Regions from separate parts of the Methylobacterium sp. Leaf100 genome, predicted to be linked through region 2. Evidence: predicted binding sites of a transcription regulator. Region 2 holds the regulator's gene; the other holds the start of a gene.

Region 1 (8,227 bases), on a different contig from region 2:
AGTTTCATTGCGTCGCGGTGAGACTGCCCCTTGAGCCCGCGTGAGACGCTCCGTGCCGCAAACGCCCAGCCCCGACCTGCACGCTGTCGTGCGGGAGATCGCCGAGGAGATGCGGGTCCGGCCCGACCGGGGCGAGATGGCGACCTACATTCCCGAACTCGCCCGCGTCGACGCCGGCGCCTTCGGCCTCGTCGTCATCGATGCCGACGGCACCGTCGCGTCCGGCGGCGATGCCGACGTGGCGTTCTCGATCCAGAGCATCTCGAAGGTGTTCACCCTGACCCTGGCCCTCGGCATGGTCGGGGACCGCCTGTGGCGCCGGGTCGGGCGCGAGCCTTCGGGCAGCCCGTTCAACTCCATCGTCCAGTTGGAGCGCGAGCGTGGCATTCCGCGCAATCCCTTCATCAATGCGGGCGCCATCGCGGTCACCGACGTGATCCTGTCGGGACATCAGCCGCGGGAGGCCTTGGGCGAGATCCTGCGTTTCATGCAGTTCCTGGCCGAAGATCCGAGCATCGCCATCGACGAGGCCGTGGCGGCTTCCGAGCTACGCACGGGTTTCCGCAACGTAGCGCTCGCCAATTACATGAAATCCTTCGGCGTCCTCGACAACCCAGTGGATTTCACCCTCGGCGTCTACTTCCATCACTGCGCCATCAGCATGACCTGCCGACAGCTCGCCACGGCGGGGCGCTTCCTCGTGCATTCGGGGCGGACACCCTCGACGGGTCATTCCGTCGTTTCGGCCGAACGGGCGCGCCGCATCAATGCGGTGATGCTCACCTGCGGGCATTACGACGGTTCGGGCGAGTTCGCCTACCGCGTCGGCCTGCCCGGCAAGAGCGGGGTCGGCGGCGGTATCCTGGCCGTGGCGCCGGGGCGTGCCTCCATCGCCGTGTGGTCGCCCGGCCTCGACGCCTCGGGCAATTCCCACCTCGGCCGGATCGCCCTCGAAGCGCTCACCAAGCGCCTCGGCTGGTCGATCTTCGGCGTCTGATCGGGCACTACGGTGTCCGGGTCTGGTCCGTGTCTGGTCAGGCCTTGCGGGAACGGTCCGAATCCAGCAGCGCGGCTTCGTGATAACCGCAATCGACGTACGTGGCAGGCGACTGCATCGGCTTGGCATCGACAGGCGAGCGGCCAGAATCCCGGCGCTCCGTTCCGAGGCGTCCCCCGACGGGGAAGGCATAGATCTTCGCGGTTTCACGGGTGGCGGAGGGCGTCATGGAATGGGATCTCCTTCGGAGCGAGGCTGGTGGCGCCGCTCGATCACTGTCCGCAATATAGCTCCTTCGCCGCGGAATTGCGCGGCCTGTCGCGAATAAAAGCATTGTTTGCCGGAAATATGCGCAACGGCAGGATTGCAAAAACAGCGAGCAATATTGTTCGCCCAAAGTTCACGGCGGGTCCGGGCTAGATTTTCGCGGGCCTGTCGGCTCGCGTTACTGGCGAATGATTGCCCAAGAACATGGCATGGACACGGTATGATGAATAAATCAGCAATCTGAATAAAATTTGTGCAGAAGCTGCCCGTCCCTGAGAGAAGCAAAGGCGGGGCGGGCTTCACGTCGCTCGTGTTGCTGCGAACGTGAATTGGCATAGCAAATGCTTTTGCGAGGGCGGCAGTTCCCTGGGGCGGCCGACGGTCCGCGCTTGCCGGTGGTCCGCACCGCGAACGGAAGAGAGACTTCACGATGACGAAGTACAAGCTCGAGTACATCTGGCTGGACGGCTATACGCCCGTCCCCAACCTGCGCGGCAAAACGCAGATCAAGGAATTCGACGGCTTCCCGACCCTCGAGCAGCTTCCCATGTGGGGCTTCGACGGCAGCTCGACCATGCAGGCCGAGGGCGGATCCTCCGACTGCATGCTGAAGCCCGTGCGCCACTTCCCCGACACGACCCGCAAGAACGGCGTCCTGGTGATGTGCGAAGTGATGATGCCCGACGGCGTCACCCCGCACGCCTCCAACAAGCGCGCCACCATCCTGGACGACGACGGCGCCTGGTTCGGCTTCGAGCAGGAGTACTTCTTCTACAAGGACGGCCGTCCGCTCGGCTTCCCCACCGCCGGCTACCCCGCGCCCCAGGGCCCGTACTATTGCGGCGTCGGCTACAAGGAAGTCGGCTCCATCGCCCGCAAGATCGTCGAGGAACACCTCGACCTCTGCCTCGACGCCGGCATCAACCACGAGGGCATCAACGCCGAGGTGGCCAAGGGCCAGTGGGAGTTCCAGATCTTCGGCAAAGGCTCCAAGAAGGCCGCCGACGAGATGTGGGTCGCCCGCTACATTCTCCAGCGCCTGTGCGAGAGCTACGAGATCGACGTCGAGTACCATTGTAAGCCGCTGGGTGCGACCGACTGGAACGGCTCGGGCATGCATGCCAACTTCTCGACGGAGCACCTGCGGACCGTGGGCGGCAAGGCCTACTTCGAGGCGCTCATGGCCGCCTTCAAGGACAACCTCGACGACCACATCGCCGTCTACGGCCCCGACAACCACATGCGCCTGACGGGCAAGCACGAAACCGCGGCCATCAACGAGTTCAGCTACGGCGTCGCCGACCGCGGCGCCTCGATCCGCGTGCCGCACAGCTTCGTCAACAACGCGTACAAGGGCTACCTGGAGGACCGCCGTCCCAACAGCCAGGGGGACCCCTACCAGATCGCGTCGCAGATCCTGAAGACCGTTGCCTCCGTGCCCACGGCCGCCGGGGTTTCCGCCGCCGCCTGACGCCTGCCCGATCCGGGACGCCTTTCCCGTCCCTCATGCCGAGAACGGCGCGGCCCTCACCGGGGTCGCGCCGTTTCCATGTTCGAAGGGGCGCCGGCCGTGCGCCGATGGATCGGCCGGACCGGGTTTGGAGAAACCCCTCGTTCACGGTATGTGCCTAACGCTCGACGCTGGCGCCCTCCGCGCCCCAGGGCTCCGACGCAATGACCGCTCCCGTCCGCATCCTCGGTATCGATCCCGGACTGCGCCGCACCGGCTGGGGCGTGATCACCGTCACGGGCACGAAGCTCGCCTATGTCGATTGCGGCGTGGTGACCTCGGACGGTGAGCTTCCACTGGCCCTGCGCTTGCGCGAACTGCACGAAGGCATCACCCGTGTGGTGCGGGGCTTCGCGCCCGACGAGGTCGCCGTGGAGGAGACCTTCGTCAACAAGGACGCCCAGGCGACGCTGAAGCTCGGCCATGCCCGCGCCGTCGCCCTGCTGGTGCCGGCGCTCGCCGGCCTGCCCGTGTCCGAATACGCCGCCAACCTCGTGAAGAAGACGGTCTGCGGCGCCGGCCATGCCGACAAGGTCCAGATCCAGGCGATGGTGAAGTTCCTGATGCCGAAGGCCGAGTTCAAGACCGCGGATGCCGCCGACGCCCTCGCCATCGCCGTCACCCACGCCAACCATCGCGCCTCGCACGCCCTGAAGAGCCGGCATGCCCCCGTGCCCGGCATGAGCGCGCTTGCGGCCTCCCGCATCGCCGCGGCCTTGGCCAAGGCGGGTTGATCGCCGTTCGCCGTCCGGTTCGTATCGCGTCGGGAATCGTGATTCCGGGGAGAAAAGACCGGCTTGGGGAAGAGTTGCTACAATTCTTCCTATCCCACGAGAGCGATCGAAAGACTCGCGATCCCACGATGCCCGAGGGCGGCACAAGTGAGATCGATGAGCCAACAGCACGCAAAACCCCATCATCACAAGGTGGTCGTTCCGGCCCTGTGCTGGGGGCGGGGACGCTCCGAGTTCTATGCGGTGACGGATATCGTCTCCCCGGACGGCATTCGTTTTCGTTCCGCCACAAAGCCCCTCGTCGACGAAGAACTGACCTGCAACATCCGCCATATCGGCACCGTCGAAACCCGCGTGGTGAGTATCGGCGATCGGGCCTTCATCGTGCGCGTTCTCGCGCGAATGCAGGCTATGGCGAGCGTCGCGCGCGAATTACGCCAGCTGTCCGAGCAACAGGAGGCGCCCGTCCCCGTGCGCGTCCATCCCCGCGTGACGCCCCTGGAAACGGACGTGACCATCGAGCTCACCGATGGCCGGGTCCTGCCGGCCAAGCTCCTCAACGTCTCGGCATCCGGCGTCGCCTTCACCCTCGATGCACAGATCGACATCGGCGCATCCATCACCATCGGCCGGACGGCGGCCCGCGTCGCCCGCCATTTCGACCACGGCATCGGTGCGGTGTTCGACCGGGCGTTCGCGCCCCAGGCCGTCGACCGGCACATCACCCTGTGAGCCTTGCCGGCCTCGTCCGGTACCCGGTTCGGCCGAAATTCAGGGCACGGCCTTGAACTCGCCTTCCAGGCGCAGGGTCACCTCGTCGCCCACCATCGGCAGGTAGGCGGTGATGCCGAACTCCGAGCGCTTGATCACCGCCCTTCCGTCGAAGCCGACGGTGTAGAGCTTGTCGACGGGGTGAAGCCCGGCCTGGTTGAACGTGGCGTCGAACGAGACCGGCTTGGCGACGCCCTTCAGGGTCAGGGTGCCGTTGACCCGCGCCGTGGTCGGGCTCGTGGGCTCCACGGACGTGCTCACGAAGGTCGCGGTCGGAAATTTCTGCGTGTCGAAGAAGTCCGCGCTCTTCAGATGCGTGTCGAGCCGGTCGTTGAGGCCGGTGATGCTGGGCGTTCCCACCGTGACGCTGAGGCGGCTCTTCTCCGGCGCCTTCGCGTCGAGGCTCGCGTCGGCCGCCACGTCGGTGATCTGGCCGTAATAGGTCGAGAAGCCGAGATGGCTCAGGGACCACGTGATCTTGCCGTGGGCCGGATCGAGCTTGTAGCCCCCCGGTCGCACCTGCGTCGGGTCGGTGGTCGGCGAAGGGGGTGCCGGGTCCTGCGCATGGGCGAGCCCCGGCAGCGCCAGGACGAGAACGGTGGTACTGCGCAGCACGACGGCGCGCAGGCCCGTTCGCACAGCGATGATGACGGATCCGTGCTTCATGTCGCCCCTCCAATTCCCCGGCCGCCCGGCCCTGTCCCGGGCATCGCGCCGACCCCTCTGATAAGAGACTTCGCATGATCGGCAAGCTGAAGGGCCTCGTGGATTCCTACGGAGAGGATTTCGTGATCCTCGATGTCCAGGGCGTCGGCTACGTGGTGCATTGCTCGGCGCGCACGCTGCAGCGGATGCCCGCCATCGGCGAGGCCGCGCAACTCGCCATCGACACCCATGTTCGCGAGGACATGATCCGCCTCTACGGATTCCGCTCGGACCCGGAACGCGAGTGGTTCCGCCTGCTCCAGACCGTGCAGGGCGTCGGCTCGAAGGTGGCGCTGGGCCTGCTCTCCGTGCTGGAGCCGGAGGCCCTGGCCTCCGCCATTGCGCTCGGGGACAAGACGGCGGTGGCCCGCGCGCCCGGCGTCGGCCCGCGCCTCGCCGCCCGGCTGGTGGCCGAACTCAAGGACAAGGCCCCGGCCTTCGCCCCCATCGATCCATCCGTCATCGCCCTCAACGGTGCCGTTCAGGACCGCTCCGCGCCCCAGCCCGTGGCCGATGCCGTCTCGGCCCTGGTCAACCTCGGCTACGCGCCGGTTCAGGCCTCGGCCGCCATCGCGGCCGTGCTGGCGGGCGCCGGCGAGGGCGCCGAGGCCAAGACCTTGATTCGATTGGGCCTTCGCGAACTTGCCCGCTGAGACGGAGTGGCGAAGGCCCGAGGCCGGACCGAAACCTCGTGAAAAGATGGCTGGCGCGCAACGTAATTGTCCGCTTGACGATGGCCGCCGGAATTGCCAGATCTTCCTTCTAGTACTAAGGTGTTGAAAACAAAGCAGTTTCCAATAATTCTAATGTAGCGTCCAACATGGTGGCCGGGTTGAGATTTTCCCGCCGCCCTCCCCAACGGCACGATGCCCAGCGCGAGTTTCGGTCCCGCATGATCGTCTGTTCCTGCAACGTCCTGTCCGACAACGCGGTCCGTGCCTGCCTCCATCGCGGCCCGGATTGCCCCCGCACGCCGGCCCAGGTCCAGGCCTGCCTCGGCTGCAGTCCGAAATGCGGGCGCTGCGCCCGCACCATACGCTCGATCATGCAGAACACCCTGCAAGCCGCCCTCGAGGAGGCCGGCCATGCGTGTTCGACGACTTGCGCAACGGGCTGTAGTTTGGTCAAGCTCCAAACTGCGGAGGAAGGGATCGCCGCCTGAGCGCCTGTGCGAGGCGCCACGTTCCCTTCCGGCACTGATATGCCTCAAGGGAGAATGGGCGGATGAAGGGTGATGCGAAGGTCGTCGAGTACCTCAATCGGGGGCTGCGCAGCGAACTGACGGCGGTGAGCCAGTACTGGCTCCATTTCCGCATGCTCAACGACTGGGGCTACATCGACTTGGCCAAGTTCTGGCGCAAGGAATCCATCGAAGAGATGCAGCATGCCGATCGCTTCGTCGATCGTATCCTGTTCCTCGACGGCTTTCCCAACCTGCAGGAACTCGATCCCCTGCGGATCGGCCAGAACGTGCAGGAGATCATCGAGTGTGATCTCGCCGCCGAGACCGAGGCGCGCGCCCTCTATCTCGAGGCCGCCAAGTACTGCGATTCGATCAACGACCGGGTGTCGAAGCGCCTGTTCGAGGATCTGGCCGAGGACGAGGAAGGCCATATCGACTTTTTGGAGACCCAGCTCGAGCTGATCTCCCAGGTCGGCCTGCCGCTCTACGCGCAGAAGCACATCGGCGGCCTGGAAGCCATCGCGCCGGAAGCCGAGTGATCTGACGACACGCCGCGGCGCCCAGGGCGCCGCGGTCCTGTTCAAGCCTCAAAAACACCCCAATAGGCTTCGCTCAAGGGCAGGAACGCTTGGATCGCGAAGAGTTCGAGCGTCGCGTCAAGTCCATCGATGACCCGAAAGCCGTTCCAGGCCCCGCCGACCCGGTCGTAAACTTCGATGTGCGGTCGGTCGCGTGCCACGAGGACGTAATGCTGCAGAGCCGGAAGCTGCTGGTGGATTCGCCACTTTTCAAGGCGGTCGCGTGCCTCGGTGCCGGGGGAGAGCACTTCGATCAGCACCGTGGGATTGTCGACCGAAGTGGCGCCTGCTTGGATTCCGCCGCAGACCACGAGAACGTCAGGCAACAACGCGGCGTCGAGGGGGCGGCTCTTTAGATAGAACGTCTCGGCAAACGTCTGGCAGGATGAGCCTTTCGCACGAAAGCCCTGGTGAAGGTGGCTTGCGATGTTCTGCACGATCCGACCGTGCTCCCAGCGTGCGCCGACCATCATGCGGACCACGCGCCCGCCGATCAGCTCCCAGCGCTCGTTGCGCGGCTTGTCGGCCAGCAACTCCTCGAAGTCGTCGAAACCCATCATCTCGAAGTTCGCGAAGGCGTTGCCCATCGTGCGCTTCCCTGGCGGCCACCCGCCGACGCCACGAATGTAGCGCGATCCGCGCCGGTGTGCGACATCGGCCGGGAGAACAGATGCCGGACGCCAGGCCCCGCCGGGCCCCACCGAGAGCCCGTGTGAGCAAGCTTCCCAAATCTCCGAAATCGCCGACCCTCCACCCGCTGCCGGACTCGCTCCTCACACCCGAGCGCCGCGAGGACGATCTCGAATCGTCCATCCGCCCCTTGAGTCTGGCCGAGTTCATCGGCCAGCGCGCGGCGCGCGCCAACATGAGCGTCTTCATCGAATCGGCGAAGAAGACCGGTTCGGCCCTCGATCACGTGCTGTTCGTCGGCCCGCCGGGCCTGGGCAAGACCACCCTGGCGCAGATCGTCGCGCGCGAGCTCGGGGTGAATTTCCGCTCCACCTCCGGGCCGGTCATCGCCAAGGCGGGGGATCTCGCGGCCCAGCTGACGAATCTGGAGGAGCGCGACGTGCTCTTCATCGACGAGATCCACCGCCTCAACCCGGCGGTGGAGGAGATCCTCTATCCCGCCATGGAGGATTACCAGCTCGATCTCATCATCGGCGAGGGGCCGGCGGCGCGCTCGGTGAAGATCGAACTGCCGAAGTTCACCCTCGTGGGGGCGACGACCCGCGCCGGCCTGCTGACCACCCCCTTGCGCGACCGCTTCGGCATCCCGATCCGCCTCGAATTCTACGACGTCGACGAACTCGAACTCATCGTCCGGCGCGGGGCCCGCGTGCTCGGCCTCGGCATGTCGGAGGAGGGCGCCAACGAGATCGCCAAGCGCGCACGCGGCACGCCCCGCATCGCCGGACGCCTGCTGCGGCGCGTGCGCGACTTCGCCATCGTGGCCGACGCGCCCACCGTGACGCGGGCCAT
Region 2 (8,227 bases):
GTCGTAGATGCAGAGCGGCAGGCCGCTCTCCCGGGCGACGGTCACGAAATGCGCGAACACCTCGTCTTCGGTCAGGGGCGTATAGGAGATGGCGGCCAGCAGCCCGGCCGCGGCCCCCATGGCTCTGGCGTCCTGGGCCAGCGCCACGGCCTCGTCCGTCCGCAGGGCGCCGACGCCGACGAGGATCGGAACATCGGTGCCGACTGCATCCAGGGCCGCTTCAACGGCGCGACGCCGCTCCTGCCGGCTAAGATACGGGTACGAGCCGGTGCTGCCGAGAAGGCCGATGGAATCGACCCCGGCATCGCGCAAGGGCGTAACCAGCCGACGCAACGCCCCGACATCGACACATCCGCTCGGATCCGCCGGTGTGATCGGAAAGGCCGACAGCCCATTCGGAAGGATCATGGGTGCCTCCGGGCGGCGAAGGCCGCATGCCTCCGCCCACGTAGCGGGTACGGCCGGGCGGGATAAATCCTACCCGGCTGCACTGTCCCTGGCTCGCCCTCTACCGGATGAGCCGCCCCGCCTTCAGGCGCGCTGATCGATGGGCACGTATTCGCGCTTGTCCGGGCCGATATAGAGCTGACGCGGCCGGCCGATCTTCTGAGACGGGTCCTCGATCATCTCGGCCCACTGGGCGATCCAGCCCGTGGTGCGGGCGAGCGCAAACAGCACGGTGAACATCGAAGTCGGGAAGCCCATCGCCTTGAGGGTGATGCCCGAGTAGAAATCGATGTTCGGGTAGAGCTTCTTCTCAATGAAGTAGTCGTCTTCGAGGGCGATCTTCTCGAGCTGGACGGCGACCTCCAGCAGCGGATCGTCCTTGATCCCGAGTTGGCCGAGCACCTCGTGGGTGGTCTTCTGCATGATTCGCGCACGCGGATCGTAGTTCTTGTATACCCGGTGACCGAAGCCCATGAGCCGGAACGGGTCGTTCTTGTCCTTGGCCTTGGCGACGTACTTGGCCACGTTCTCAGGGTGCCCGATCTCCTCGAGCATCTTGAGGGCCGCCTCGTTGGCGCCGCCATGGGCCGGTCCCCACAGGCAGGCGATGCCGGCGGCGACGCAGGCGAACGGGTTGGCCCCCGACGAGCCGGCGAGACGCACGGTGGAGGTCGAAGCGTTCTGCTCGTGATCGGCGTGGAGGATGAAGATCCGGTCGAGCGCCCGGGCGAAGATCGGATTGACCTTGAATTCCTCGCACGGCACCGCGAAACACATCCGCAGAAAGTTCGACGTATAGTCGAGGTCGTTCTTGGGATAGACGAACGGCTGACCGATGGAATACTTGTAAGCCATCGCAGCGAGTGTCGGCATCTTGGCGATCATGCGCAAGCTCGCGATCATGCGCTGCTTGTCGTCCGAGATGTCCGTCGAGTCGTGATAGAACGCCGACAGGGCGCCGACGCAGGCGACCATGATCGCCATCGGGTGCGCGTCGCGGCGGAACCCCTGGAAGAATCGGTTCATCTGGTCATGCACCATGGTGTGGCGCGTGACCCGGTAATCGAAGTCGGCCTTCTGGGCCGGCGTCGGCAACTCGCCGAACAGCATGAGATAGCAGGTCTCGAGGAAATCGCCGTTCTCGGCGATCTGGTCGATGGGGTAGCCGCGATAGAGTAGCACGCCGGCATCGCCGTCGATGTAGGTGATCTTGGATTCACACGACGCGGTCGAGGTGAAACCCGGGTCGAACGTGAATTTGCCGGTCTTGGCGTAGAGCTGGCCGATATCGATGACGTCGGGGCCGATGGTACCGGTCTTGATCGGCAACTCGACCTGCGCGTCGCCCACGGTGATGGTGCTGGTGGCGCTCATGGAGACGTGGACCCTTTCGTGGCAGCGGGGCGGCGCCGGCCCGTGTGGCGATGGTTCACCAACCCGGTTCCGGGGCGCAAGGGCAACGCATGCTGCACTTGCTCACACGAGCATCGGGTTAGCGGATCGGTCGACCGCCTTCAACCGAGCGTCCGCATCACGAACGCCACGAAGCGAAATCCAGGCCGGTTTGTCATTCGGCCCGGGCGTTCCGCGTCGACGCCAGCGAAACCCGCCGCGTCAGGCGGTGGCCTGATCACGCAAGCGACTGAGGCACTCTTCGCGCCCGAGCACGGCCATTACGTCGAAGACCGGCGGCGAGGTCGCCCGCCCGGTCAGCGCCGCCCGCAGGGGCTGCGCGATCTGCCCGAGCTTCACGGCCGCCGATTCGGCGAAAGCGCGCACGGTGCCTTCCGTTGCGGCAGCGCTCCATTCCGGAAGCGCTTCCAGGGCGGGCAGGATCGCGGAGAGGCGGGTCCGCGCCTCCGGGCCGAGGAGGGAGGCGGCCTTGTCGTCGAGGGCCAGGGGCCGGGCCGCCGTGAGGTAGTAGGCGCTGTCGAGGAGGTCGACGAGGGTCTTCGCCCGCTCCTTCAGGCCGGGCATCGCCGCAATCAGCTTCTCGCGGAGTTCGGGTGCCATGGGCGAGGCGATGCCGCGCGACGGGCCCAGGGCCGGCAGCACGCCGTCGAGGGCTGCGACGAGATCCGCGTCGTCGGCGCCTCGGATGTAGAGCCCGTTGAGATTCTCCAGCTTGGCGAAATCGAAACGCGCGGGCGAGCGCCCGATGGACTTGAGATCGAAGGCCGCGATCATCTCGTCGGTGGAGAACACTTCCTGGTCGCCGTGGCTCCAGCCGAGGCGCACGAGGTAGTTGCGCAAAGCCGCCGGCAGGTAGCCGAGATCGCGATAGGCGTCGACGCCCAGCGCCCCGTGGCGCTTCGACAGCTTGGCCCCGTCGGCCCCATGGATGAGCGGGATGTGCGCCATGGCCGGTGCGTCCCAGCCGAGGGCATCCGAAATCTGGCGCTGGCGCGCCGCATTGGTCAGATGGTCGTCGCCGCGGATAACCTGGGTGACGCCCATGTCGTGGTCGTCCACCACCACGGCGAGCATGTAGGTCGGGTTGCCGTCGGAGCGCAGGAGCACGAGGTCGTCGAGGTCTCGGTTCTGCCAGACGACGCGTCCCTGCACGCCGTCCTCGACCACGGTCTCGCCTTCGAGCGGCGCGCGCAGGCGGATCACCGGCTTCGCCCCGGCGGGCGCCTCGGACGGGTCGCGGTCGCGCCAGCGGCCATCGTAGCGAAGGGGCCGGCCCTCGGCCCGCGCCGCCTCGCGCATGGCCGTGAGTTCGTCCGGCGTCGCGTAGCAACGATAGGCGTGCCCCGACGCGAGCAAAGTCTCCGCCGCCTCCCGGTGCCGGTCGGCCCGGGCGTACTGGTAGATGACATCGCCGTCCCAATCGAGGCCGAGCCAGCGCATCCCGTCGAGGATCGCGTCGATCGCCCCCTGGGTCGAGCGTTCGCGATCCGTATCCTCGATGCGCAGCAGCATCCGGCCGCCGAAGCGACGGGCATAGAGCCAGTTGAACAGGGCGGTGCGCGCGCCGCCGATGTGAAGATAGCCCGTTGGGGAGGGCGCGAAGCGCGTGACGACGGTGGACGACATCGATCTTGGCTTAGACTCTGTAGGGAAGCAGGCGGACGGCGGATCGACCGGCCCGGGGATGGGCATGTAGCATGCGCGAAGGCAGGCGTTAAGAAATCGTCACCCCCACCCCTAGGAATGGTGAAGGGTCGCACGCGGGTCACGCCCGGAGGTGTCGTGGGATGGGGCAGGGAGGCGCACGGACCGCCGGACGGATGTGGGTGCGCGCCGCCGCCCGCGTTCCCGCGCCGTCCCTGTGGCTCGGCACGCTTCAGGAGGGTGTCGCCGCCGGATTCTGCCGGGAGGTCGAACAGCGCCGACTCTTTCCCTGGCTCGCGGTGGCGTTCGGCCTCGGGGTGCTGCTTTGCTTCACTGCGACCTCCGGGCCGCCATCCCTGGCGGCACCGCTCGCCGTTGCGGCGATTTTCATCGCTCTGACACCCGTCTTCGCGGCCAGACCCGTGGTCCTGGCCGGTCTCGTCGGGCTCGTCGCCGCATTCCTTGGTTTTGCGGCCGCCACGTTCCGCCTCGTGCAGGTGGCGAGCCCGGTGCTGGCCAGAACCACCATCGCGCCCCTCGTCGGGCTCATCGAAGCCCTCGACGAGAGGGAGGAGGGCGCACGCCTCATCGTTCGGGTCGAGAGCTTCGGCACCCTCGCGGCAGAGCAGCGGCCCCGTCGGGTGCGGGTGTCGTTCAAGAAGGCACCGCCGCTGAAACCCGGTGATCGCATCGCCGCGACGGCGCGCCTGCTTCCGCCTCCCGAAGCGGCGCGGCCGGGCGGCTACGATTTTGCCCGCGATGCCTATTTTCGCGGGATCGGGGCGGTGGGCTCCCTCGTCGGCACGATCCAAGTGCGGCCGCCCCCGGAGGATTTGCCACGGTCCTTGCGGCTCGCCGCTGCAGTCGACGACGCCCGCAACGCCCTGACGCGCCGCATCACCGACGCCAACGGCGGGCAGGCCGGCGCCGTCGCGGCCGCCCTGGTGACGGGCAAACGCGGCCTCATCAACGCGGAGACCAATGATGTCCTGCGCGCGGCGGGAATTTATCACGTCGTGTCGATCTCAGGTCTTCACATGGTGCTGGCGGCCGGGGTGGTGTTTTGGCTCGTGCGCGCGCTTCTCGCGCTGGCGCCGGCGCTGGCCCTGCGCTGGCCGATCAAGAAGATCGCCGCCGCCTGCGCCATGGCGGGTGTGACGGCCTATTGCGTGTTCTCCGGCTGGGATATCGCCGCCGAACGGGCGCTGATCATGACCCTGGTGATGCTCGGTGCGATCCTGGTGGACCGACCGGCCCTGAGCATGCGCAATCTGGCGCTGGCGGCCCTTATCGCCCTGGCGCGTGAGCCGGATGGGCTCCTCGGCCCGAGTTTTCAAATGTCTTTCGGGGCGGTGGCGGGCCTCATCGCCTGCGCTCCGCTCATCGGCGCCGTGAGCTTGCGCGGGCAAAGCGCCGGTCCCCTCGGACGCGTTGCAATCTGGATCGCCACCGCGATCATCGGCACACTTGCGACGACCCTGGTCGCACAGTTCGCGACGGCACCGTTCGCGACCTACCACTTCCAGACGGTCCAGCCCTTCGGCCTCGTCGGAAATGCCCTGACCCTCCCCCTGGTCTCGCTCGCCGTGATGCCGGCGGCGGTCCTCGGCATCTTGGCCTACCCCTTCGCCCTCGATCAGCCGGTCTGGTGGCTCATGGGTCTCGCCGTGCGGGGGATGCTGACGATCTCCACCTGGATCGCCGGGTTCGATCGCGCCACCTACGTGATCCCGGCCTTCGGACCCGGCGCCCTCGCGGCGATGGCCCTTGGCCTCGTCACGCTCACCCTACCGGTGTCGCGGCTGCGCTGGCTCGGCCTCCTACCGATGGCCGTCGGCGTCGCCCTGGCCGCGAGCGCGACGCGGCCGGATCTCTATATCGACCGCGAGGGAGCTGGAATCGCCATTCGCGCCCAGGACGGACGCCTCGCAACCCTGGGGAAACCGCCAGCCTTCGTCCTGGAGCAATGGCTGAAGGCCGATGGCGATGGACGCCGGGCCGGCACCGTCACCGCCCTCTCGACCGCTCGGTGCGATCGGCTCGGCTGCACGGCGCATTTGCCGGACGGAAGAGTGCTTGCACTCGTCACCGACAAACGCGCTCTCCACGAGGATTGCATCCGTGCCGACGTTCTAATCACCCGTCGCGATGCACCGCCGGCCTGCGCCGCCAAACTCGTGCTCGACCGTCCATTCCTGGCTGCTCACGGTGCCGTGACGATCCGCTTCCCGCCAAAGGCCGATCCGATCATCACCACGGCACGACGCGCCGGCGAGAGTGTACCCTGGCGCCCGGTGCGGGAAACGGTACCGACGCGGACCCCGACGCCGGCTGTCCCGACCGCGCCGACAGCGCCAGATACAGACGAACCCGAACCTCCCTCCGAAGGCTCGGGCGAGACTCTTCAGTAGCGACGGACCAGACTGACGAGGCGTCCCTGGATCTGAACCCGATCGGGCCCGAGCACCCGTGTCTCGTAGGCGGGGTTCGCCGCTTCTAGAGCGATGGACGATCCACGCCGGCGCAGGCGCTTGAGGGTCGCTTCCTCGTCGTCGATGAGAGCGACGATGATGTCGCCGGTGTTGGCGGTGTCCTGCTTGCGGATCACCACCAGATCACCGTCGAGGATCCCGGCATCGACCATGGAATCGCCGCGCACCTCCAGGGCGTAATGCTCGCCACCCGAGAGAAAGTCCGGGGACAGGGTGACCGAGTGGCTCTGCTCCTGGATCGCCGAGATCGGCGTACCGGCCGCGATCCGGCCCATGACCGGAATGGTGATGGCACGACCGTCGCCATCCGTCGCTCGCGTCGTCGGCAGGCGTCCAACCGGCATGCGCTCGACGGTGCCCTTGCCCTTGCCCCCCTCGACGACGCTCGGCGTGAAACGACGCGACTCCGTCGGTGCCGCAGCGCCCGCGCCCGACTGCCCTCCGAGACTCTCGGGCATCCTGATCACTTCGATGGCGCGGGCGCGATTGGGGAGGCGCCTGAGGAAACCACGCTCTTCCAGCGCCGTGATCAGCCGATGGATGCCCGACTTCGACTTCAGGTCGAGGGCATCCTTCATCTCATCGAACGACGGCGGTACGCCCCCCTCGTTCATCTTCTGTTGAATGAACTGGAGCAGATCCAGCTGCTTACGAGTCAACATGAACGGCACCCGTCCTCGAACAGTACAAAGCGGCACTAAGCCACAGAAACAAATCGCGAACAGGTTATGCGTTCCGGAAGTGTTCTGCAAGGGTTCTCAGGAAAGATACATGATGGAGTGGCCGGGCGAAATTGGCGATGAGCCTGTCATCGCCAATTGGCGGCGAACCGATAATATTGTTTATCATTAATTATTTAGCAGGGTTTGGGTGCCCCCCCGCTGGTCCCTGCTTTGGCCTGCCCCCGTGCGGTGGCCCAAGTTCGAAGTTAGTGCATCGTCGGTCGGGTGACGATGGCAAGGCGAGCGGACGGCACTGATCCGCTCGGTTCCGTTGGCCAGATGACGACCTCGGGCGCAGGTGGCTGGTATCCGAGCGACGAATGCGGCCGGATGCTGTTGTCGTGCCTTCGCCATTGCTCGATCACGACGCTGGCTTCCTTGAGGGTGTAGAACACCTCGCCTTTGAGGAGTTCGTCCCGCAGCTTCGCGTTGAAGCTCTCGCAATAGCCGTTCTCCCACGGACTGCCCGGCTCGATGTAGGCGGTCTGCGAGCCAACCGCCGCGATCCAGTCCTGGACCGTTTTGGCAATGAACTCCGGCCCGTTGGCCGAGCGGATATGGCCTGGCACGCCGCGCAGACTGAACAGGTCCGAGAGTACGTCGATCACGTCGAGGGCCTTCAGCTTGCGGGATACGCGGATCGCGAGGCACTCGCGAGTGAACTCATCGATCACGTTCAGCATCCGGTACTTGCGACCGTTATGCGTACGGTGCTCGACAAAGTCATACGACCAGACGTGGTCAGGCCGCTCTAGCCGCAGGCGCAGGCACGAGCCGTCGTTGAGCCAAAGGCGTGCCCGTTTCGGCTGACGCGCGGGAACCTCGAGCCCTTCGCTGCGCCAGATCCGCTCGACCCGCTTCACGTTCACCGTCCAGCCGTCACGCCGGAGCAAGGCCGTGATCCGGCGATAGCCGTAGCGCCCGTACTGGAGAGCCAGCGCAACGATGGCGACCGTCAGAGCGGCCTCGTCCTCGACTACGACGGCGGATTTGCGCTGTGTCGAACGATGCTGCCCCAAAACTCGGCAGGCGAAGCGTTCGGACACACCGTGCTTGGCAACGACGGAGTCGACACAAGCCCGGCGGCGAGCCGGGCTCAGAAGTTTTGCTGGCGCTGCCCTTCGGGTCCCGCAGCTGCCTCCTTCAGGATGAGCTTCTCCAGGGTCGGATCGGAGATCGCCCGGCGGAGGCGCTGATTCTCGGTCTCCAGAGAATTCAGCCGCTTCACCTGATTGCCCTTCAGGCCACCGTACTCGGACCGCCACCGGTAATACGTGACCTCGGTGACCTCGATGGACCGGATTGCTTCGGCGACCTTGCGACCTTGCGAGACCAGAACATCCACTTGGCGCAGCTTGGCGACAAGCTCTTCAGCCGTATGCCTCTTCCGTCCCATGATGACATCCTCCTCATGGCTCAGAGCCATACCTCAGGGAGGACCACTTTTCGGCTCTTTGCCAAGTTTGGTGGATTGGGTTGGTGGGGGGATGCCGGAAGGTAGCTGCTGGC

Evidence for each region. Region 2 encodes LexA, which represses DNA repair genes until DNA is damaged. Its sites were predicted from a motif close to TGTTCNNNNTGTGTTCNG; they were not measured.
Region 1: a site for LexA is predicted at 2,877-2,894, ahead of ruvC (crossover junction endodeoxyribonuclease RuvC). Genes of this name have one in related genera too.

What each region holds. Positions count from the first base shown of each region.
Region 1 covers NZ_LMMW01000001.1:467,749-475,975, reverse strand. Annotated here, with positions in the region: gene ASF25_RS02265 (glutaminase) at 53-997, shown strand; gene ASF25_RS22480 (DUF2735 domain-containing protein) at 1,035-1,226, opposite strand; gene ASF25_RS23335 (hypothetical protein) at 1,256-1,417, shown strand; gene ASF25_RS02255 (glutamine synthetase beta-grasp domain-containing protein) at 1,695-2,735, shown strand; gene ruvC (crossover junction endodeoxyribonuclease RuvC) at 2,939-3,508, shown strand; gene ASF25_RS02245 (PilZ domain-containing protein) at 3,665-4,240, shown strand; gene ASF25_RS02240 (YceI family protein) at 4,280-4,945, opposite strand; gene ruvA (Holliday junction branch migration protein RuvA) at 5,020-5,637, shown strand; gene ASF25_RS02230 ((2Fe-2S)-binding protein) at 5,877-6,146, shown strand; gene bfr (bacterioferritin) at 6,209-6,706, shown strand; gene ASF25_RS02220 (Uma2 family endonuclease) at 6,748-7,332, opposite strand; gene ruvB (Holliday junction branch migration DNA helicase RuvB) at 7,458-8,227, shown strand, end outside.
Region 2 covers NZ_LMMW01000045.1:217,448-225,674, reverse strand. Annotated here, with positions in the region: gene ASF25_RS17105 (dihydrodipicolinate synthase family protein) at 1-408, opposite strand, end outside; gene gltA (citrate synthase) at 532-1,821, opposite strand; gene gltX (glutamate--tRNA ligase) at 2,062-3,486, opposite strand; gene ASF25_RS17090 (ComEC/Rec2 family competence protein) at 3,648-5,915, shown strand; gene lexA (transcriptional repressor LexA) at 5,909-6,658, opposite strand; partial or broken gene ASF25_RS17080 (IS3 family transposase) at 6,925-8,114, opposite strand.